Collimonas fungivorans Ter331: one gene and its partner. Each later gene encodes a partner of the first gene's protein in a complex. Links are inferred from orthologs where the notes say so. Each region holds a gene or a part of one and is shown on either strand. Other genes may lie near its edges.

Region 1 (11,040 bases):
GGAAAGCATGGACGACCACGCTGTCGCCAACCCGGTAACGCGCCAGCAACGCATCCAGGCTGTTAGGCACACGGATGCCGTCGACCGCCACCAGCACGTCGCCCGCCGACAGACCGGCGCGATGGGCAGCGCCGCCTTCGTACACGTTGGCCAGCTTGCAGTCGCCGCCATTGCGCGCGGTGCGCACGCCAAGCGAAGGTTTGCCCGGCTTGCGGCTATCGTTGAGCACGATGCCGGTCGGCGCCAGCAATTTCGCCAGCGGCAAATCGTCGGTTGCGCGCACATAACGATCGAAGAAACGTTTCAGCTTGAGGCCGGTGATTTCATCGAACAGCGCTTCGACCGCAGCCTCGCTGACGCCGCGCCCGCTGAAGGCATTGCCGGCATAAAAATCGCGGCCGTATCTTTGCCACAAGGCGCGCATCACGTCGTCCAGCGACCTGCGGCCCTTGGTCTCGCTGCGGATTGTCAGGTCCAGCGCCAGCGCCACCAGCGAGCCCTTGGTGTAATAGCTGACGATCGCGTTCGGCGCGTTTTCATCCTGGCGATAGTATTTGACCCAGGCGTCGAAGCTGGATTCGGCGACGCTCTGTTTGTGCCGGCCGCTGCCGAGCAGCACGCCGTTGATGGTCTTTTCAATCAGCTTGAAATAGGCAGGCTGGTCAATCAGGCCGCTGCGCAGCAGCATCAGGTCGTCGTAGTAGCTGGTGAAACCTTCGAACAGCCACAACAGCGGCGTGTAATTTTCGACCTGCAAGTCATACGGCGCGAACGCCGCCGGCTTGATGCGCTTGACGTTCCAGGTATGGAAATATTCATGGCTGCACAGGCCGAGGAAGGTGCGGTAGCCGTCGCTCATGTCCGCCTGCCCCTTGACCGGCAAATCGGCGCGCGCACAAATCAGCGCGGTGGAAGCGCGATGCTCAAGGCCGCCGTAACCGTCGCCCACCGCCAGCGTCAGGAATACGTAGCGCTGCATCGGAGCGCGCTTGGCAAACTTGCTGCCGGCCGGTTCGAAGAAGCTGATCTGGGTTTCGCAGATCTTTTTCAGGTCGGCGCTCAAGCGCGCCAGGTCCAGGTTCGGCACATTGCCGGTGATTGCAATTTCGTGAGGCACGCCGTGCGCCTTGAAAGTCGCCAGCTGGAAGCTGCCCATTTCGACCGGATGGTCGATCAGCTCGTCGTAGTCGGCGGCGACATAGCTGCCGAACAAGCCGCGCTTGGCTTTCAGCGTCGGCAGCGCGGTGGCGATGCGCCAGGCTTCATATGCTTCGCCTTGCGGACGCTGGATATCCACGACGTGCGGTACATTTTCCTGGCCGACCGCGCGCAGGAATACGCTGGTGCCGTTGAAAAAACCGTGGGTCTGGTCCAGATGCGCGGTGCGTACCGACAGGTCCCATGCGTACACCAGATAATGCAAGGTCAGCGGCCCGTCGCATGGCGCCGCCTGCCAGGAGTGCTTGTCGAGTTTCTTGAGGACGATCTTGCGGCCGTTCGACTCGGCGCGGATCTGTACGATATTGCGTGCAAATTCGCGGATCATGTAGCTGCCCGGGATCCAGGCCGGCAAGGCGACGATCTGCCCCACCGCAGCCGGCTCGGCAATGCTCAGGGTAACGGCAAACAGATGGGCGGCAGGATCGGCTGCGATGATGCTGTAGCTTAGAGCGCCGCGGGCCGACTTGGCGCCTGATTTTGCAGTACTTTTTTTCATCTCTATCCTCGAACGTTACCGGCAATCACGGTCAGCATCAGCGCCGCCACCGCCACACATGTCAATCTGAAACGCAATTCAATGAACCAGGTCGGCAAGCCGTACCATGGGAACAGGCGCTTGTCGGCCTGGTAAGCCGCGATAAATCCGGCAATCAGCAAGGCGAATCCGAAACCGCCGGCCATGGTCGAGAACCAGGCGATGCTGGTCGGCGCCACGCCCCAGATCAAGGCCTTTTTTGTATGGTCAGCCGAGAGGTCGGCCCGCAACACCACCGCGCCCCAGTGTATGCCGCCGAGAAAAGACAGCGCGGCGATGCCATAGGCCAGCTGGCCACGGATAAAATCGCGCAGCCAGTCAGTATTGACCAGCCAGCACGCCAGCGTCAGCAGCACGAACGGAATCAATCCGGCATAACCAAGTAAATGAATAATACGTTTGTTCAGGAAATGTGGATTCATCTGGAGGCTTCGTCAGGGAGAACAGCTAGTGTAGTGTTTCGTAGGTAATGGAGCTTAAGAAATGGGGGATTTTCGTGTCAGGCTAGGCGCAAACCGGAGCGATAGCGGGACTATCGCGAGGATTTGCAACGACGCATGGCGCGGAAAGACGCCGTTTATTAAGTTTCATTACCTACGAAACACTACACCACCTGCGCAAAAAGACGATAGTGTAGCGGGATTGCGCCCGGCAGGCCCGGCCTCGGTCGCCTGGCGCTGAAAAGAACGGCGGATTGCCGGCTTCAGGCCGTCGATTGTCGTATATCGGCGACGGTGTCGATGTCCTGGTGGATGCCGGGGTCGTCCACCGCCACTTCAACTACAGGATGCGACTGCAACAGACTGCGCGCGCCATGGTCGCCTTGCAGCGCAAGCAGCTGCGGCAGGTGCGTGCGGCTGAAGCCGACCGGATTGCCGCGCCGGCCGAGGCAGGTCGGCACCGCAATGTCGGCGCCTTGACGCAGCACCGATGCCAGCGCCTGGATGGTCGCCGCCTGCACATAGGGCATGTCGGCCAAGGCAATTATCCAGCCGGCGGCATCTGCGGTCTGCTCTAGGCCACATACCAGGGACGCCGCCATGCCGTCATCGGCGGTTGCGCATGGCAGCCAAGGGTAAGCGGCAACTTGCGCCGCCAGATCCGGGGCGTCGCCGCGCAAGACAACACATATGGGCAGGGCTGCCGCCAGATTGCCGGCAGCAGTCGCCAGCACCGTCCGGCCGTCAGCGGTCGGCAACGGCTGCAGCAATTTGCTGCGCGCTCCGCTCGGATCAAAACGCTGGCCGCGGCCAGCGGCCAGCAGCAGGCCGATGATTTGTCCGCTCATTTGTTTGCTATTTGGTTGAACACCCATGACAGGTTTCAGGGAAAAGTCGCGCCCGCCGGACGGCAGGCGCCTGCTTCATTTCAAAGAACTGAATTTGGCTTCCATGGCTTTCGCATCGATCCAGCCAGGCGTACGGGAACCGTCGGCAAAGATGATGGTAGGCGTGCCGGTCACGTTCAACTTCTGGCCGAGCGCCAGTACCTTGTCGTTCGGCGCCTGGCAGGCGGCCGGCGCGGCGGCGGCGGCTTTGCCGTCGACCATCATGTCGGTCCAGGCCTTGTTGCGGTCGGCGCTGCACCAGACATTGCGGGCCTTGACGGCGGAATCGTCGGCCAGGATGTTATACAAGAAGGTGTACACGGTAACGTTGTCTATTTCCTGCAGCGTGGTCTTGTGGAAGCGCTTGCAATAACCGCAGTTGGGATCTTCGAACACCGCGATCACGCGCTTGCCGTTGCCCTTGACCCTTTTCATGGCCAGCTCCAGCGGCAAATCCGAGAACTTGACCTTGCTCAGCTCATCCACTCGCTCGCGGGTGAAGTCGCGCGAGGTCTGGGCATCCATGATGCGGCCGACGAACACATACTTGGCGGCGGCGTCGGTATAAAAGATATCGTTGCCGACGCGCACCTCGAACAAGCCGGAATACGGCGTCTTGGTCACTTCATCGACCTTGACGTTGTCTCCCAGGCGCGGCTCTATCAGCTTCTTGACCGCGGCTTCCTGCAAGGTCTCGGCGCCGGCAGCGCTTGCCCACAGGCCCATCAGGGCCGCCAGGGTCGTCAATACCACGCTTGTTTTTTTCATCGTTGTTCCAGTTATTCTTTATCAGCTGTCCGACCCAAAGCGTGGGCCATCAATTGTCTTTTTAAGACCGGCACTTTATCCAGCAAGTTCAACCCGGCATTACGCAGCAAACGCAAGGGCCCGAAATCGAAGCCAAACAGCCGCTCCAGTCCGTCGGTCGTCATTTGCATCACGAGTATTTCTTCCTTACGCGCCCGCGCATAACGCGCCAGCACGCCGGCATCGCCGCAATCGCGATGGGCTCCGCGTTCGGCCAGCACCTGGACCAGCGCCGCGACGTCGCCGAATCCGAGATTCATGCCGTGCCCGGCCAGCGGATGCACCACGTGGCCGGCGTCGCCGACCAGGGCGACACGCGGCGCCACCAGCGAATGGGTCTTGAGCAGGGATAAAGGAAATGCTTGCGCCAGTTCCGGCTGCAGGGGCTGCAACTGTCCCAGCTTGTCGCCGGCCAGCGTCGTCAGGCGCTCGGCCAGTTCCGACAGGGGTTCGTTCAATAGTTCAAGCGCCAGGGTCTCCGGCGCCGACCACACCAGCGATACCCGCTGTCCAGGCAACGGCAGCAAGGCGACAATGCCCTCGGTTTCGGTGAACCATTGGTAGGCAATGCCATGATGCGGCCGCTCGCACGAGAAATTGGCGACCACGCCGCGTTGTTTATATGAGCGGTAATCGATCCCGATCTGGCATTGGCTGCGCACCCAGGATTGCGCGCCGTCGGCGCCCACCACCAGCGCAGCGCCGACAGTCTCGCCCGACTCCAGCTGCAGCGCCGCCGCATCCGTATCTACTTGCAGGGATTTGACACGGCCGCTGAGCAGCCGCACGTTCGAGGAAAATTTCAGCGCCGCATCCAGTGCCTGGTTGAGATTGCGGTCTTCCACAATCCAGGCCAGCGCATCGACCCGCGCGCTGTAAGCGTCAAACGCCAGATTGCCGGCGGCACTGCCGGTCCCGCCTTTGATCGCCATGCCTTCTACCGGACTTATCCGCGCCGGATCCAGGGCATCCCACACCTTGACAGTCGACAGCAGGCTGCGCGCCACATGATTCAATGCGTAGACGCGCGTGTCCCAAGCCTCCGGCGCTGCAACCGGCGCCGGCGGCGGCATCCCCAGCAAAGCGACGCGCAAACCCGCCTGCGCCAAGGCCAGCGCCGCCGCCTTGCCGACAGCGCCATTGCCGACGATGCAAATATCGTATTCCGCCTTCGGCGCGGCGCCGGTATTTTTCGAGATTGATGCGATATCTTTCATGCCGCCATTATAACGACTACGCTTGTAAAGCCTCGCGCGCCCCATCAAATAAGGGTTTCCTGGCACCCCGACGGGAAGTTGCCGCCTACAAATTGGGCTGCACATGAGCAGCGCAAAGTTTTTTCAAGAAGTTTCAACAAGGGGCTTTGCGGATCGAAAATGTTTTGCTATACTCCTGTCCCTTGGCCTGGTAGCTCAGTCGGTAGAGCAGAGGATTGAAAATCCTTGTGTCGGTGGTTCGATTCCGCCCCGGGCCACCAAAAACGGAAAAAGGGCTTAGCTTCGGCTAAGCCCTTTTTGCATTTGCGGCGCATTACGTAACAGTGAAAAAGCAGTGAAAACCCCCGGCTCAGGCCGAATACGGCAGCATCCAGGAACAACAGGCCGGCAATGCTTTTTTCGTGATCTTCCCGAGATTTGGTAAGATCACAAAACAGGACAATATTTTATATACCCTTAAGCAAACAGATAAGCGAACCATTTGCCGCCTAAACGTTCTATAAACCAATCCGTCAGCGCTTTCCGCTTTGGTTGCCTATATACCTCACTGCTTTATGCTCAAAAACAAATCCCGCAAGCCGATTGAAATAAAAATTGCAACCGTGGTGGCCGTATCCGCCATCTTGCATGATTCAGATCCGATGGTGCTGGAAGCCGCTTTGCAGGAGATGACCGGCGGCAGCGCCGACTTCTTTGACAATGAATTTGCCGTCATCGATGTCGCCGCGCTGGGGCCGGACCGTTCGCCCATGGACTGGCCGCAACTGATAGAGCTGCTGAAGAAATATCGCCTGAACGCAGTTGCCGTACGCAATGCCCCGGCGGAAATGGAAGCCGACATCATCGCCAGCGGCCTGAGCATCGATCACGTCGTTGCGGCTCGCCAGGAACCTGCAGCTCCGCCGCCGCCCGCCGCACCTGCTGCCGCGCCTCCCAGGGCTGCAGCCAGCACCATGATCATCGATACGCCGATACGCGCAGGGCAGCGTATCTATGCGCGCGACGCCGACCTGGTGATCACCGCCACAGTCAACAATGGCGCCGAAATCATCGCCGACGGCAGCATCCACGTCTACGCGCCGCTGCGCGGACGCGCCCTGGCTGGCGCCAGCGGCGATACCTCGGCGCGCATCTTCGCTGCCAGCATGGAAGCCGAACTGGTTTCCATCGCCGGCGTCTACCGCACTTTCGAAAACGGCTTGCCGCCGGAACAAAAGGGGCAGCCAGCACAAATTCGCCTGAGCGGCGACCGGATTGACGTACTATCGCTCAATTCCGCGTCGCGTAATTAAGGGAATCTGCTCGTTACATTAACCATTTTATCTAATCAGTTGAGGACAGAGTAATTCGTCGCACGGCGGCGACTCTTAAACTCTGTCCCGCAATGCATAACAAAGGAGCTCTTCGTGGCAAAAATCATCGTTGTTACGTCCGGCAAAGGCGGGGTTGGCAAAACCACCTCCAGCGCCAGTTTTGCATCAGGCCTGGCCATGCGCGGCCACAAAACCGCCGTGCTCGACTTTGACGTCGGCCTGCGCAACCTGGACCTGATCATGGGCTGCGAACGGCGCGTGGTGTACGATCTGATCAATGTGGTCAACAAGGAAGCAACCTTGACCCAGGCCTTGATCAAGGACAAGCATTGCGAAAACCTGTTCATCTTGCCGGCTTCGCAAACCCGCGACAAAGATGCTTTGACCGAAGAAGGCGTGGAGACCGTCCTCAACGACCTGGTGAAGATGGATTTCGAATACATCATTTGCGATTCGCCGGCCGGCATCGAACGCGGCGCCGTGATGGCGCTGACGTTTGCCGATGAAGCGATCGTCGTCACCAACCCGGAAGTATCGTCGGTGCGCGACTCCGACCGCATCCTCGGCATCATCCAGGCGAAATCGCGGCGCGCGCAAAACGGCGGCGAGCCGGTCAAGGAACATCTGCTGATCACCCGCTATTCGGCCAAACGCGTCGAAGCCGGCGAAATGCTATCGTACACCGATGTCCAGGATATCCTGCGGATTCCGCTGATCGGCATCATTCCTGAATCGGAATCGGTGCTGCACGCCTCCAACCAGGGTAATCCGGCGATTCATATCAAGGGCAGCGATGTCGCCCTGGCCTACGAAGATGTCGTCTCGCGTTTCCTCGGCGAGGACGTCACCCTGCGCTTTACCTCCTATGAAAAACCGGGTTTCCTGCACCGCATCTTTGGAGGGAAATAACATGGCATTGCTCTCGTTCTTGTTTAACAACAAGCCTAAAACAGCATCGGCCGCCAAGGAACGCCTGCAGATCATCATTGCCCGCGAGCGCAATGGCCGCTCGGGCCATGATTTCCTGCCGGCGCTGCACAAGGAGCTGATCGAGGTGATTTCCAAATACACCAAGGTCAATGCCGACGACATCAAGATTTCCCTGGATCGCCAGGGAAATCTTGAAGTGCTGGATGTCAACGTGGTGCTGCCGGACGCTTAAGCCGGCATTTCTGACTGCAGCTGAATTCAGCGCAATGCCGCGCTGGCCGCAATCCGTGCAACGACCGGCCAGGATCGCAGGCCCGGACAGGTTCTCGTTATTGAGCGCCACTGGTGGAATTTTACAAATCCCGTCATACACTGTATGACAATCGCATACACCGCCAAACATGCAACCGAAACGGTTTTGGCATGGGCTTTGTCAAATACATCCGGCGCCACTGAATTATTTATTTTTTGTGGCAATTGAAAGACACTGGAAATATATAGAATATTTATCTACAGCAATGTAGCAATAAGATTAATATAGTCTATGTATTCGTCCTTGCATTCGCCACAACACCGATGCCGGCCCCAGCGCTGAAATCACCTAACATATATAAAATATGAGAATTGCTGTCCTTGATGACGACCCCAGTCAAACCGATCTAGTTTGCCAGGTGCTCACATCCAGTGGGCATATCTGCCATCCATTCCAGAGCGGCAAAGAGATACTGAACCAGCTGCGCCGGGAAAGCTACGACATGCTGGTCCTGGATTGGCAGGTTCCTGATCTCAGCGGCCCCGAGGTATTGCGCTGGGTCAGAGACAAACTTCCCAAGACCATCCCGGTGCTGTTCATTACCAGCCGTTCCGGCGAGGATGACATTGTCGAAGGCCTGGCCGCCGGCGCCGACGACTACATGATCAAGCCGATCCGCCGCAGCGAGCTGGTGGCGCGCGTGCAAGCCTTGTTGCGGCGCGCCTATCCGATCCAGAATTCGAGCGAACAGATCGTATTCAACGATTATCTGTTTGAAACACGCTCAGGCCGCCTGACCCTGGCCGGCAAGCCGATCGAGATCACGCAAAAGGAATTCGACCTGGCGCTGTTGTTTTTTCGCAACCTGGGCCGCCCTCTGTCGCGCGCCTATATCCTCGAAGCCGTATGGTCGCGCGATGTCGACATTCCTTCCCGTACCATGGATACCCACGTCTCACGGGTACGGAGTAAGTTACAATTACGACCAGAAAACGGCTATCGACTCGCTCCGGTTTATAGCTACGGTTATCGACTAGAACAACTAACAGGATAAGGCGCGTTTCGGTTGCGCTGATAGACAGATATGCGCAGCACATTCACCAAAATAGCTTTCCTGGCGCTCTGCCTTGCAGAGGCGCCGCTATTTGCTGCCCCGCCGGCGCTGGACCCGGCCGCGGTGCAGGTGGGTGCGGCGACGATCACTTACCGCGCGCAGCTTGGCGACACCCTGGGCGTGATCGCCGCCCAGCTGACTTCCAGCAAGAACAACTGGGTGCAGCTGGCGAAACTCAACCACATCGAAAATGACCGCACGATCCCGGTCGGCACCGCCATCATCATTCCGGTGGCGCTGCTGCCGGATGATCCGAGCACGGCCCAGGTAGCCGCCATGTCCGGCAATATCGACGCTGTCGGCGCCGACGGCCGCCCGATCGAGATCAGCATCGGCACTATCTTGAGCGAAGGCACCATCATCAATACCGGCAGCAACAGCTTCCTGTCGCTCAGCCTGCCGGACCAGTCGCATGTCGCCCTGCCGTCCAACAGCCAGGTAAAACTGAGCAAGCTGCGCACCGCGCGCTATACCAATAGCCCGCGCACCGAGATCACATTGCTCAAAGGCCGGGTCGAATCCAAGGTCTCGCCGCTGGACAAGAACAAAGGCCGTTTCGAAGTCCATTCGCCGCTGGCGGTGGCGGGCGTGCGCGGCACCGATTTCCGGGTCGACCTGGTCGGCGACAGGGTGATGACCGAAGTGCTGAGCGGCGGTGTCGCAGTGGCCAAGAAAAACCAGGCGCCGGCGCTAACCCTGCGCCCTGGGCAAGGCAACGTCACCAACGGCAAAGGGGTGGGCAAGGCAGTTGCGCTGTTGCCGGCGCCACAACTCAATGGCCGTCCGCAGCTGCAGGAACGGCCGACGGTCCGCTTCAGCGTCGCTGCGGTGGCCGGCGCCCGCAGCTACCGTGCGCAAATCGCCACCGATGCCGATGCGCGCAATGTCGTCAGCGAGGCCGAATCGGACAATACCGAACTCAAGATCAACGGGCTTGAGGACGGCAAGTATTTCGCCCGCATCACTGCGCTCGACCAGACTGGCTTGCAAGGCATCCCGCAGATCACCGCGTTTACATTAAAAGCCCGGCCCGAACCGCCGATCTCGATCGAACCAAAGAACAAATCGCGCGCCGAAGACGTCATCTTCAGCTGGGCCGAAGTCGGCAACGCGCAAGCCTATCATCTGCAAGTCGCCAGCGATGCCGAATTCAGGCAGCTGCTGCTTGACCAGCCGGCCGTCGCGGCGCCGCAGTTCAGCGCCGGCAAACTGGCGCTCGGCACTTACTTCTGGCGCGTGGCGACCATTGTCGAGCAGGGCAAGGGCAGCGACCAGGGGCCTTACGGCGATCCGCAACGCTTCAACCTGCTGCCGGCGCTGCAGGTTCCCAAGTTTGCCGATGCGGTCGAGGGCGACCTGTCGTTCCGCTGGAGCGCAGAACCGGGACAAACATTCGTGGTCGAAATCGGCCGCGACGCAGGCTACTCGGCGCTGCTGCTGACGCAAACCACGGCGACGCCGGAGATCGTCGTCCCGCGTCCGGACAACGGCACTTATTTCATCCGCATCAAGGCGATCGACGCCGACGGTTACGTAGGCCCCTTCTCGCCTTCGCAAAAAGTGTATATCGGCAGCCGCTGGATCACCAGCGACGGTTCGCCCCTGCTCAATGTCGGCGGCAACACCCAGACCGGACATTAAGCCTGCCACGACCATGCAACCTTTCGCCGACTGTTCATGATCAAGCAGGTCATTCCGCTCATCAAACGGGTAGCGTTCCGCCAATGGATGGCGATCACCATACTGATGCTGATCGTCGCCGGCAGCATGGGCTACGTGAACGGCCTCGGCCGCCTCGACCGCACCTTGTACGACCAGTTCATGCGGGCCGATTCGCGGCCGGCGCGCGACGACATCATCATCGTCGCCATCGACGACTACAGCATCAGCAAGCTGGGCCGCTGGCCCTGGGAACGCAGCCTGCACGCCAAGCTGCTGAACCGGATCATGCACGCCAATCCGCTGGCGATCGGGCTGGACGTGATCATGCCGGAGGCCGAACAAGGACAGTCCCCCGGCCAGCGCGCCGATGACCGCGCGCTGACCAAGGCGCTGGCGGCCAGCAAGCTGACGGTGCTGCCGATGGTCGCTGCCAGCGCCGGTCCCGGCCTGAAAGCTCTGCTGCCGACGCCGGATTTTCTCAATGCCGCACGCGGCATAGGCCATGTGCACCTGGAGCTCGATCCGGACGGCGTGGTGCGCAGCGTCTTTCTGCGAGAAGGCCAGGACGGCAATTGGTGGCCGCATTTTGCGGTTGCGCTGGCCGGCGTCGCCGGGCAAAACATTACCGGCGCCGACGGCAGCCTGCCAGGCGCGCGGTTAG
Region 2 (11,085 bases), 4.1 Mb from region 1 along the record:
CCACGTTACGCAAACCGTAACGGCGGCTACCTGCGCATCCTGAAAATGGGTTTCCGCGTTGGCGATAACGCGCCTATGGCTTACATCGAACTGATGGACCGTCCGGAAATCAGCGACGGCGCTGAAGTACCGACAGCTGACTAAGCTTAAGTATCCAAGCTGCGTTAAAATCAAAAGCCAGGCTTAGCCTGGCTTTTTTGCGTTCTGCGCGCCTGATGTGCTGTAAGGATAGATCAAAGAGTTCGACTATGTCAGATGCCTTGCTTATACTCACCAGCTTGCCCGATCTCGCCGGCGCGCAGGCATTGGCGCAGCAACTGGTGGAACGCAAGCTGGCGGCCTGTGTCAATCTCCTGCCGGCGGTGCAATCCGTCTATCGCTGGCAAGGCCAGGTGGAGCAAGCGCTTGAAACGACTTTGCTGATCAAGACCGCGGCACATCGTTATGCGGAGCTGGAAAGCGCGATCAAGGCCGCTCATCCGTATGCCGTACCGGAAATAATTGCCCTACCGATTGTGGCTGGCTTGCCGGCCTACTTGAACTGGATTACTGCAGAAACCCAAAAGGACGTGAATGTTTAAGTCTCTCAAGCAATTGTCTGTGCTGTTCGCCATGCTGTTCGCGTTTACCGTGGCGCATGCCGAGGAAGACGATTACCTGGCGCCGGAAGTGGCGTTCAAGTTTTCGGCACGCATGGCCGATGCCAAGACAGCCGAAGTGACCTACGCGATTGCCGACGGTTATTACATGTATCGCGAACGTTTCCACTTCAAGGCCGAAGGCGCAACGCTGGGCGAACCGCAGATCCCGGCCGGCACCGTCAAGTTCGACCAGACCTTCAACAAGAATGTCGAGACTTACCACCACAGCGTCACCATCCGCTTGCCGGTCGAAGCCAACGGCAGCTTCACGCTGATTTCCACCGGCCAGGGCTGCGCCGACAAGGGCTTGTGCTATCCGCCCATGGATTCCAGCGTCAGCCTGTCTACAACCGCCGCCAGCGTCAGCGGTGGGCTGCTGAGCGCGATGGGCATCGCCAAAGGCAGCGGCGGCGCCATCGATACGCCGCAGGCAACGTCCGCAACCGGCAATGGCCCTGCGGCGGCGGCACAGGCCGCAGGAGGCGCGATCTCGTCGGCTCCTGCCGATACCGAGAGCGGGCGCATCGAATCTTCGCTGAATGGCGGCAAGCTGCTGGTGATCATGCCCTTGTTCCTGCTGCTCGGCCTGGGCCTGGCGTTTACTCCGTGTGTGCTGCCGATGGTGCCTATCCTGTCGTCGATCATTGTCGGCGAGGGCACCAAGGTCAGCCGCCGCCGCGGGTTCCTGCTGTCGCTGACCTATGCGCTGGGGATGGCCCTGGTCTATACCGCGCTGGGCGTTGCCGCCGGCCTGGCTGGCGAAGGCCTGGCCGCCACCCTGCAGAATCCCTGGGTGCTGTCGGCGTTCGCCTTGCTGATGGTGCTGATGTCGCTATCCATGTTCGGTTTCTATGAGCTGCAGCTGCCGGCGGCATTCCAGACCAGGCTGACCCAAGCTTCCGGCCAGCAATCGGCCGGCAAGCTGATCGGCGTGTTTGTGATGGGCGCGATTTCGGCATTGATTGTCGGACCATGCGTGGCGGCGCCGCTGGCTGGCGCCCTGGTGTATATCAGCCAGACCCGCGATGTGGTGATCGGCGGCAGCGCCTTGTTTGCGATGGCGGTCGGCATGAGCGTGCCCTTGATCCTGGTCGGCATTTCTGCCGGCTCCCTGTTGCCGCGCGCCGGCGCCTGGATGGAGTCGGTGAAGCGGTTCTTCGGCGTGCTGATGCTGGCGGTGGCCTTGTGGATGGTGGCGCCGGTGATTCCGGTGCTGGCGCAGATGCTGGGCTGGGCGGCGCTAGGCATAGGCTACGGCGCATTCCTGTTGTGGGGCAGGTCGTCTGCCTGGTTCGCCAAGGCCTTCGGCGTGGTGTTCATGGTGTGCGGCGTGGTGCAGCTGGTCGGCGGCATCAGCGGCGGGCGCGATGTGCTGGCGCCGCTGGCGCACCTGGGCGGAGCGCAGCAAAGCGCGCATGCGCAATTTGTCCGAGTCAAATCGGTAGCCGAGCTGGACGCAGCCCTGGCCCAGACCAATGGCAAACCGGCATTGCTGGATTTCTATGCCGACTGGTGCGTATCGTGCAAGGAAATGGAAAAATTCACTTTCACCGACCCGCGGGTGCAAGCGCGCTTCGGCGAAATGATATTGCTGCAAATCGACGTCACCGCCAACAACGCGGACGACAAGGCCATGCTCAAGCGTTTCAATCTGTTTGGCCCGCCCGGCATCATATTCTTTGACGGGCAAGGGCGGGAAGTGCCTCAGGGGCGGGTTATCGGCTACCAGGACGCTGATAAGTTCTTGCGATCGTTGTCAGTTCTGAATAGCTGATTGCTATATTGCACAACTTTAAGCGGCAACTTATAAATTATTGCGGCCGTTTTGTATCTAACCTGCGGTTATGTAGATAGTCGATAAAATTCTTTAGGCTGTAGCCGCCGTAGGGCTATAGTTTTAGTTCGATGCGTTTTTGCAATCCTCGCGCAATCCCCCATGCAATCCAAAGGAGACTGAAATGACTTTACGCCTCGGCGACGTTGCCCCCGATTTTGAGCAGGATTCTTCGCTCGGCAAGATCAATTTCTATGACTGGGCCGGCGATTCGTGGGTGGTGTTGTTTTCACATCCAGCCGACTTCACGCCGGTCTGCACCACCGAACTCGGCCTGACTTCCAAGCTGAAATCGCAGTTTGAACAGCGCGGCGTCAAAGTGATCGCACTGTCCGTGGACCCTGCCGACAAGCATCAGGAATGGATCAAGGATATCAACGAAACACAGAACACCGTGGTTGGTTTCCCCATCATCGCCGATGCCGACCGCAAGGTGTCGGAATTGTATGACCTGATCCATCCGAACGCCAGCGCAACGGCCACCGTGCGTTCGCTGTTCGTGATCGACCCGGCCAAGAAAGTGCGCCTGATCATCACCTATCCGGCCAGCACCGGGCGCAATTTCGACGAGATCCTGCGTGTCATCGATTCCTTGCAGCTGACCGATAATTATTCGGTCGCCACGCCAGGAAACTGGAAAGACGGGGAAGACGTTGTGATCGTTCCATCGCTGCAGGATCCCGAAGTCCTGAAACAGAAATTCCCTAAAGGCTACAAGGCGATCCGTCCTTATCTGCGCCTGACTCCGCAGCCTAACCGCGACTGATGTAACCGCCGGTTTGCCAGACCTGAAAATGAAAAAGCCCCGTCGAGAACGGGGCTTTTTATTGTCCGAGGAGACTGCTCAGCGCCGTTCCAGCGCCTGGCTCTCCAGGTAACGGCGGCGCTGGAAGAACACCAGCATGCCAATCACGATCACCACCATGCTGCCCATCGTGATCCAGAATCCGGCATTGTTTTTCAGCAGCGGCATTTCGTTGAAGTTCATGCCGAAAATCCCGGTGATCAAGGTCAGCGGCATGAACAGCGCGGTGATGACGGTAAGCGTGCGCATGATCTCGTTGGTGCGGTGGGCCACCGCGGAAAAATGGATCTGCACTGCCGATTCGATCGACGATTCCAGTCGCCGCGCGTGATTCAGCACGCGCGTTATGTGTTCCATCACGTCGTTGATGCGCACCAGCAGGAGGTCCTTGGCGCGGCTGATTTCAACGCCGTCGTCGATATCGACGAAGTAGTCGCGCAGCTCCTGCATGGCGTCGTGCTGCTCTTCGCACAGGTTTTCCAGCTTGCGCAATTCAATCCGCGCATCCAGCAGCGCCATCCAGTCCTTGAACGGCCGGCGCGGATCGAGCAGCGCGCGCTGCCAGCGGTCCAGCTGCGTCGTCAGCGGCTGGCGCAGGTCCAGGTACTGGTCGACCATGGCATTGATCAGGCGCAGCAGCAGATCTTCCGGTGAGGTCGGCGGACGTGTCGAGTGCGGCGTCTTTTCAGTCTTGTTGCAAAGGTCCAGCAGACGCGCGCGCGCCGCATCGATGGTGCGGCTGGCGCGTTCATGGACGGTGACCAGCGCATGGTCCATGATCAGGAAAGTCACCGGCTGCGTCGCCAGCTTGCTCAAGGCTGCGGGAATCCGGCGTTTGCTGGCTTCGCTTTCGGCCGCCGTGGCGGGTGGCGCAGCAATCTTGTCGGCGGCAATCGGCACGCCGTTTTCAGTCGTGCGAGGATGGCCGTTCAGCACGAGCTTGCGAAACACCACCATGCCGTAATCCTGGGTCGAATCGAAATACGAAGGATGGTTGGGGTTGAGCGTATCCGTCATGTGCGGATCGTAGATCTGCACGCCGGTGGCGAGCGTGATGGCGTTGCGCCAGGCTTCCGGATCGGCGCCTACTTCTTCGTGGGTGGCGTCGATCCAGAGGAAACCTTTGACCGGGACGGTATCTGGTATTTCCTTGCTTTGGCTGACCTGGTTGTCACTGATGAGAAAGATGTCCATGCGTTGTCGAGAAGCGTTTAAATATGAGCCAGAGAGCGATCATCGACACCAGCGATACGGTAATGACGGCGCCCTGCAGCAACGGTGACAAGGATACCCCACCAAACCAGACCTTGCCGATTACCACCCCGGCGCCGGTCGCGGCCAGGCGCAATGCTTCCAGGGCAGCGTAACGCGGGCGCATCTCCATCAGGCCGCCGACTATCCATAGTCCTGCCGCCAGCCAGGCCGCGTAAGCCAGCCCAAGCGGCCATGACATGGCGACCTGCGCCGCCAGGAAATGCGTGGTGACCAGCAGCACGATGCTGAATTGCACCAGGCAGTAGACCTGGGCGGCCAGGCTTAGCTGCGGATGATACAGCGGCCGGGCGATATCGAAAGATGTGCCCGGCCATTTTGCCGCGACGTCGGCCGGACGCCAGCCCGGCGCCTTCAGCCAGACCCGCAGCTTGTCGCCCGGGCGCTGCGCGCGCCAGGCATCCAGCCACAGGACTTTATAGACTTCAAAGTTGGCCCAGACCGGGTTCCAGCTGCGCAGGGGGCTGCGGGTGCCGTACACCACCGGGTCCTGGTCGCGCTCTTCGATGAAGGTGCCGAACAGGCGGTCCCACAGGATCAGGATGCCGCCGTAATTCTTGTCCAGGTAAATATCGTTGACGCCGTGGTGCACGCGATGGTTCGACGGCGTCACCAGCACCCGGTCCAGCCATCCCAGTTTGCCTATCTGCTGGGTGTGCACCCAGAACTGGTACAGCAGGTCGATCAGCGCGACGGCGGCAAACACTTCCACCGGGTAGCCGAGCACTGCCATCGGCACATAAAAGATCCAGCTCAGGAACGGACCGCTGCTGGTCTGGCGCAGGGCGGTGGAAAGATTGTAGTCTTCGCTTTGGTGGTGCACCACGTGGGCTGCCCACAAGACGTTGACTTCATGGCCGCAGCGGTGCAGCCAGTAGTAGCACAGGTCGTAGAGCAGCAGGCCGGACAGCCATACCCAGAGACTGTCCGCCGGCAGCTTGAACAGCCCGATGTGGCTCGCCAGCCAGGCGTAGATGCCGATCCGCAACACTTGCATGAACACGCCGCTGACCTGGCTCAGGACGCCCAGGCTGATGCTGTTGATCGCATCGTTGAGGCGGTAGGTATTGCGCCGCCGCAGCAGGCCGACGGCCAGCTCGATGAATATCAATAAAAAGAATACCGGCGTCGCCAGGGTAATCACTTTCTCTTGCATCTTTGTCTCCTGTCGCTTGCCGCGATCGATGTTGTTGTTTTGCATGGTAACCGAAAGCCCAGGCAATGCAGGAGGAGGGTTTCCTCGACAAAAAAAATGGAAGCCGGGCCGGGCTTCCATTTTTGCGCTGCGTGCGGCAAGCGCCGCTATATCACGGTCCGTTTAAAACGCATAGCGGCCTTGCACGTACACCATGCGCGGTGCGCCGACCATGCGTCCGGCGTTGCTGTCGACGTTGCGCGTGTAATAACGCTTGTCGGTCAGGTTGTTGACGCCTGCCAGGATGTCGAAGCCCTTGGCGCCCGGGACTTTCCAGTCGAGCTGGGTATTCCAGGTGCGGAAGCCGGGAATCTCGCCATTGCTGCCGTCCGCGCTTTCGGCGATGGTGTTGGCGTTGTCGGCGAACTGTTTGCTTTGATGCGTGCTCGACAGGTTGAAGCCCCACGGGCCGCTCTGGTAGCGCAAGCCGACGGTATCGGTATTGCGCGAATAGAACGGCACATCCAGGCCGCGCGTCGCTCCGGATTCCTGCAGCGCGCGGGTGTAGCTGTAGTTGGCGTACAGGTTCAGGCCGGCCAGTTTGCCGGCTTTGTCGAAGGAATAGTCGACTGCGGTTTCAATGCCCTGGTGCTTGGTTTTGCCAATGTTCATGAAGGTTGCCGGCACTGTCCCAGCAACCTGCTGGATCTGGTTATCGAAGCGCATGTCGAATACCGTCACCTCGGCCGACAGTTGGCGGTTCTTCCAGCGGGCGCCGGCTTCCACCGTTTTCGCCAGTTCCGGGATCAGCGGATTGGTCGCCGACTGCGAGTTCAGCTGAAGGTTCTGCACCGGTCCGAACGAGGTGGTGTAGTTGGTGAACAAGGTCAGGTCCGGCGTCAGCAGGTAAGCGATATTGAGCGACGGCAGGGCCTTGTTGTTGGTGGTTTGGTAGGTGCTGCGCGCCTTCAGGTCGTCGCGGGTAGAGTTGATGTGTTCGAAACGCACGCCCGGCGTGATGCGCCATGCGCCGAACGAAATCTTGTCGTCGATATAGGCGGCATGGGCATCGGTGGCGTTGTTGAACCTGGTCTGCGGCATCAGCGATCCGCTGGCGATAGCCTCATTGAAGCTATTGTCGTTGCCGCGTTCGCGGACATAACGGTAACCGACCGAGACATCGTTGGTGGTCTGGCCCAGGTTGAAGCGCTGCGTGTAGCGCGGCTCGATGCCCAGCACCTGGTAATTGCGCGGCTGGTGCACCAGGTTGGCGCCGGAGATCAATACGCTTTGGCGGAAACTTTCGTTGTAGTAGGTGCGGACTTCGAATTCCTGAGTGGCCGACAGCGTGTTGAGATAACCGGCGTCGATGCCTTTGCGCGTACCGCTCCAGTAATCGGTAGGGCGCGTGTTCTGGAAAGGATCGGCATTGTATTGCGCCACGGTCAGGCCGCCGGGCGTGCGCGAGTTGACGTCGTAGTAGGACACTTTGCCGTAGAACTCAGAGGCCGGTGTCAGCTGGTAGCGCAATTTCAGCGCAAAATCGTTGACCGTTTCGCGGCTGCCGGTACGCCAGCTGGAGCCGTCGGAACCGGAATACAGCAGCGCCAGGCCAAGACCGTTGTCCAGCTGGCTACCGACGAATGCGCTGTATTGCTTGTTCGACTCTTGCGATTCGCCGCCGCTATAGCTGTTGTAGCGTACGCTGGCATCGCCGTTGAAACCGGGTTCGGTTGGAATCGAACGTGTCTTGAAATTGATGATGCCGCCGACGTTTTGCGGACCATAGCGCACCGCGCCGCCGCCGCGCACGACGTCGATCGCTTCGATGTTGTTCAGGCTGACCGGCGCAAACGACAGTTGCGGCTGGCCATAGGGCGCGACCGCCATCGGGATGCCGTCCAGCAGCACGGTAGAGCGCGGCGAATAGCGCCCGGTCAGTCCGCGTACGCCGATATTGAGCGAGATCGCGCTGCCGGCGGTGCCGGAGTTATCGGTCGACTGCACGCCGGGGATGCGGCGCATCACGTCGCCGATATTGGAAGCGCCGCTGTTTTCGATTTCTTCTTTCCTGACCACGGTGCGTGCGCCCGGAAAGCGTTTCACGCTGTTTTGCAGGCCGCTGCCGAGCCAGTCGGCGCTGACCTGGATCGATTCCAGCGTCGAAGTGCTGGCATCGTCGGCGGCGACCGGAGCGGCTGCGGTTTGGGCCAATCCAGGCAGGCTCAGGAAAGCGAGCGCGACCGCTGCCGAACAGCGGCTGACAATAAGGTGGTGAGGACGCTTGAACGAGGTCATTGTTATATTTCTTTGCGGGTAGGGGAAATGCTGGCGCTGGCTGGTCTTGCTCGCAGCGCGACGTAATCGGGTTTGAGAAGATGGCTGACCGGGGATAAAGACGTGAATGATAATTATTATCGTCTATGCAGTCAAACCTAAATGCATGAACTTGTAATTATTGTGGCCTGGATGCAAAAAGGAGGGATTTGGAGCAGGTAAGGAGATTTTGCAGGCATATTCGACGACGTTGCTGAGTAGTAATGTCGTCGATGCACTCGATGGAAAACAGGGCCGTGCTTTTGCAATCCGGCACGGCCCTTTTCAAATAGCCGGCGTTCAGCCTTTTTTCAGGTGGCGGGCAATATCCAGCGCAAAATACGTCAGCACGCCATCGGCGCCGGCGCGCTTGAACGCCAGCATGGCTTCCATCATGGTCTTGTCATGGTCAAGCCAGCCGTTCTGGGCGGCAGCCTTGATCATCGCGTATTCGCCGCTGACCTGGTAGGCGAAGGTCGGCACCTTGAATTCGTCTTTCACGCGGCGCACGATATCCAGGTAGGGCATGCCGGGCTTGACCATCACCATGTCGGCGCCTTCGGCCAGGTCCAGCGCGACTTCATGCAAGGCTTCGTTGCTGTTGGCCGGGTCCATCTGGTAAGTGTTCTTGTTGCTCTTGCCAAGCGTGGCGGACGAGCCCACCGCATCGCGGAACGGGCCGTAAAACGCCGAAGCGTACTTGGCCGAATACGCCATGATGCGGGTATAGATGTGGTGGTGGGTTTCCAGGGCATGGCGGATGGCGCCGATGCGGCCGTCCATCATGTCGGAAGGCGCAACGATATCAACGCCAGCATCGGCCTGGGTCAGCGCCTGCTTGACCAGGATGGCGCAGGTTTCGTCATTGAGCACATAACCGTCGGCATTCAGCACGCCGTCCTGGCCATGGCTGGTGTAGGGGTCGAGGGCGACGTCGGTCAGGATACCGAGTTCAGGGAAGCGCTGTTTCAGTTCGCGCACCGCGCGCGGGATCAAGCCTTGCGGGTTGGTGGCTTCGATGCCGTCCGGGGTTTTCAGCGATGGATTGATGACAGGGAATAAAGCGATGACTGGAATTCCCAATGCCACGCATTCTTCTGCCACATTTAACAGCAGATCAATTGACAGACGTTCAACTCCCGGCATCGAATTGATTTTTTCGCGCTGATTCTTGCCATCCAGTATGAAGACTGGGTAAATCAGGTCGGCGGTGGTGATGGTGTTCTCCCGCATCATCGCGCGCGAAAAAGCATCTTTGCGCATGCGGCGCATGCGGATGGCTGGAAACTGGGCGGTTTTCTGAGAATGTGGCATGTCGGTTTCTGAGACGTCAGGTGGGTGAAAAGCGAGCTTGCAGCTTGCTTCGCTAATATTTTCGCCGAAAAATAAAAAAGTCGTGAACTTTTTCGGGTCAGTCCTTCTCCTAGCAATAGGTGCATCATTCGCCTCCCGCTTCCCTCCCTGAGCGGGGCCGTATCGCTTTTGGTGATAAGGCATTGCGCCCTGGAGATATTCCCCTTTCTCCAGGGCTTTTTTATGTTTAGCGCAGTTACTAAACTTCCTCTTCGCCGGCGCCCGCAGCAGTTGCGTCAGGCATATCGCCGGCGGCGTCTGTCAGGCCAGCCAATTCCAGGATACGGTCATTCGCTTCTTCCAGCCCGCTGCGGTTCAGCGCTGAGAACAGCTGCGCGGTAAACGGCAGCTGCTGATTGTTTTCATCGACATAGCTTGCCAGGAAAGTACGGGCCTGGCGCAGCGCGTTGGTGGCGTCGTTGCGGTTGAGCTTGTCGGATTTGCTCAAGATGCAATGAATCGGCTTGCCGGTAGGCGCAAACCATTCCACCATTTGCACATCGAGTTCAGTGAACGGACGGCGCGAGTCGACGATCAGCACCAGCGCTGCCAGCTGCTGGCGGCGGCGTACATAGTCGCCGAGCAATTGCTGCCAGTGCAGCTTGGCCGAGCCGGACACTTCCGCATAGCCATAACCGGGCAGGTCGACCAGCAAGGCGCGGATCTCGTCGATCTTGGTTTCATCCTTGCGATGCTGGGCGACATGGGCGCCGCCTATCGAAAAATAATTGATGTGCTGGGTACGGCCAGGTGTTTTAGATGCAAAAGCCAGCTTCTTCTGATTGCACAAAAGATTGATGGCGGTCGATTTGCCGGCGTTGGAACGGCCGGCGAAAGCGATCTCGGGGACTTGCAAAGTTGGCAAGTCTCGAAGATGATTGACCGTAGTAAAGAAGCGGGCTTGCCAAAGTAGGGACATGGATTGAGCAGAAAATGCGGTAAGGGGAGGCAAAAATGCCGGAAAGCTATTGTACAATAAGGGGTTATGTACTGCTGTTCCGCTTAGCATTACCTTTACGTAGCTGATGGCCTTTGGGAGCCAGGCGATCAGCTGATGTAGCTTAGCCGGCCAGCTTCGTCGCCACCGAATTCTAAAATCAAGTCTCAGGGTGTTTGAATGAACCGTGCGTTTTTTCCAGTAGTGACATCTTTCTTCGTTGCAGTGCTTGCGTTTTCCTCGGTTGCCCATGCGGCGGATGCGCCGAAGACTCAACCCGCCGGGCCTGCCAAAGCGGATCCAGCCAAGGGCGAAGCACTGTATACCAATGGCGACGCAGCGCGCAACATCACCGCTTGCGTCTCCTGCCACGGAGCGGCAGGCGCCTCGACCATCAGCGCCAACCCGAAATTGGGCGGCCAGCATGCGGCATACATCCACAAGCAATTGACCAATTTCCAGGGCGCCGACCGCAGCAACCCGATCATGTCGCCGCTGGCCAAACTGCTGACCGACGATGAAATGAAAAACATCGCCGCCTACCTGGATGCGCAGCCGGCCAAGCCGGGCGCCGCCAAGGACAAGGATAGTCTGGCGCTGGGCAAGAAAATCTATCGCGGCGGGATTGCCGAAAAGAGCGTTCCGGCCTGCGCCGGCTGCCACAGCCCGAACGGCGCCGGCATTCCGGCCCAGTTCCCGCGCATCGGCGGCCAGCATCAGGACTACACGGTGACCGAGCTGACCAACTTCCGCAGCGGCGCCCGCAAGAACGGCCCGATGATGGCGACGATC

What was found.
Region 2: the proteins of CFU_RS20330 (region 1) and dsbD are in contact, whole or in part, in a crystal structure (PDB 1JZD), measured with the Escherichia coli proteins. The link is inferred for Collimonas fungivorans Ter331 from one-to-one orthologs.

What each region holds. Positions count from the first base shown.
Region 1 is NC_015856.1:4,581,244-4,592,283, forward strand. Bases 1,986-4,934 are described here. They hold CFU_RS20330 (DsbC family protein), read right to left. Parts: upstream 3,852-4,934; coding sequence 3,120-3,851; downstream 1,986-3,119. Other genes in these bases: CFU_RS20320 (DUF3429 domain-containing protein), read right to left, coding at 1,986-2,178; CFU_RS20325 (nucleotidyltransferase family protein), read right to left, coding at 2,460-3,044; CFU_RS20335 (FAD-dependent monooxygenase), read right to left, coding at 3,863-4,934. Outside these bases: CFU_RS20315 (M61 family metallopeptidase), read right to left, coding at 1-1,717; more of CFU_RS20320, read right to left, coding at 1,720-1,985; more of CFU_RS20335, read right to left, coding at 4,935-5,107; septum site-determining protein MinC, read left to right, coding at 5,662-6,399; septum site-determining protein MinD, read left to right, coding at 6,514-7,329; cell division topological specificity factor MinE, read left to right, coding at 7,331-7,582; CFU_RS20360 (response regulator transcription factor), read left to right, coding at 7,968-8,657; CFU_RS20365 (FecR domain-containing protein), read left to right, coding at 8,688-10,358; CFU_RS20370 (CHASE2 domain-containing protein), read left to right, coding at 10,395-11,040. UniProt on the Escherichia coli protein: Acts as a disulfide isomerase, interacting with incorrectly folded proteins to correct non-native disulfide bonds.
Region 2 is NC_015856.1:521,917-533,001, forward strand. What follows is about bases 1-2,994. They hold dsbD (protein-disulfide reductase DsbD), read left to right. Parts: upstream 1-573; coding sequence 574-2,415; downstream 2,416-2,994. Other genes in these bases: rplQ (50S ribosomal protein L17), read left to right, coding at 1-144; cutA (divalent-cation tolerance protein CutA), read left to right, coding at 249-581; CFU_RS02265 (peroxiredoxin), read left to right, coding at 2,600-2,994. In the rest of the region: more of CFU_RS02265, read left to right, coding at 2,995-3,241; CFU_RS02270 (magnesium transporter CorA family protein), read right to left, coding at 3,320-4,474; CFU_RS02275 (sterol desaturase family protein), read right to left, coding at 4,452-5,708; CFU_RS02280 (TonB-dependent receptor family protein), read right to left, coding at 5,871-7,985; hemB (porphobilinogen synthase), read right to left, coding at 8,304-9,317; yihA (ribosome biogenesis GTP-binding protein YihA/YsxC), read right to left, coding at 9,556-10,275; CFU_RS02295 (c-type cytochrome), read left to right, coding at 10,474-11,085. UniProt on the Escherichia coli protein: Required to facilitate the formation of correct disulfide bonds in some periplasmic proteins and for the assembly of the periplasmic c-type cytochromes.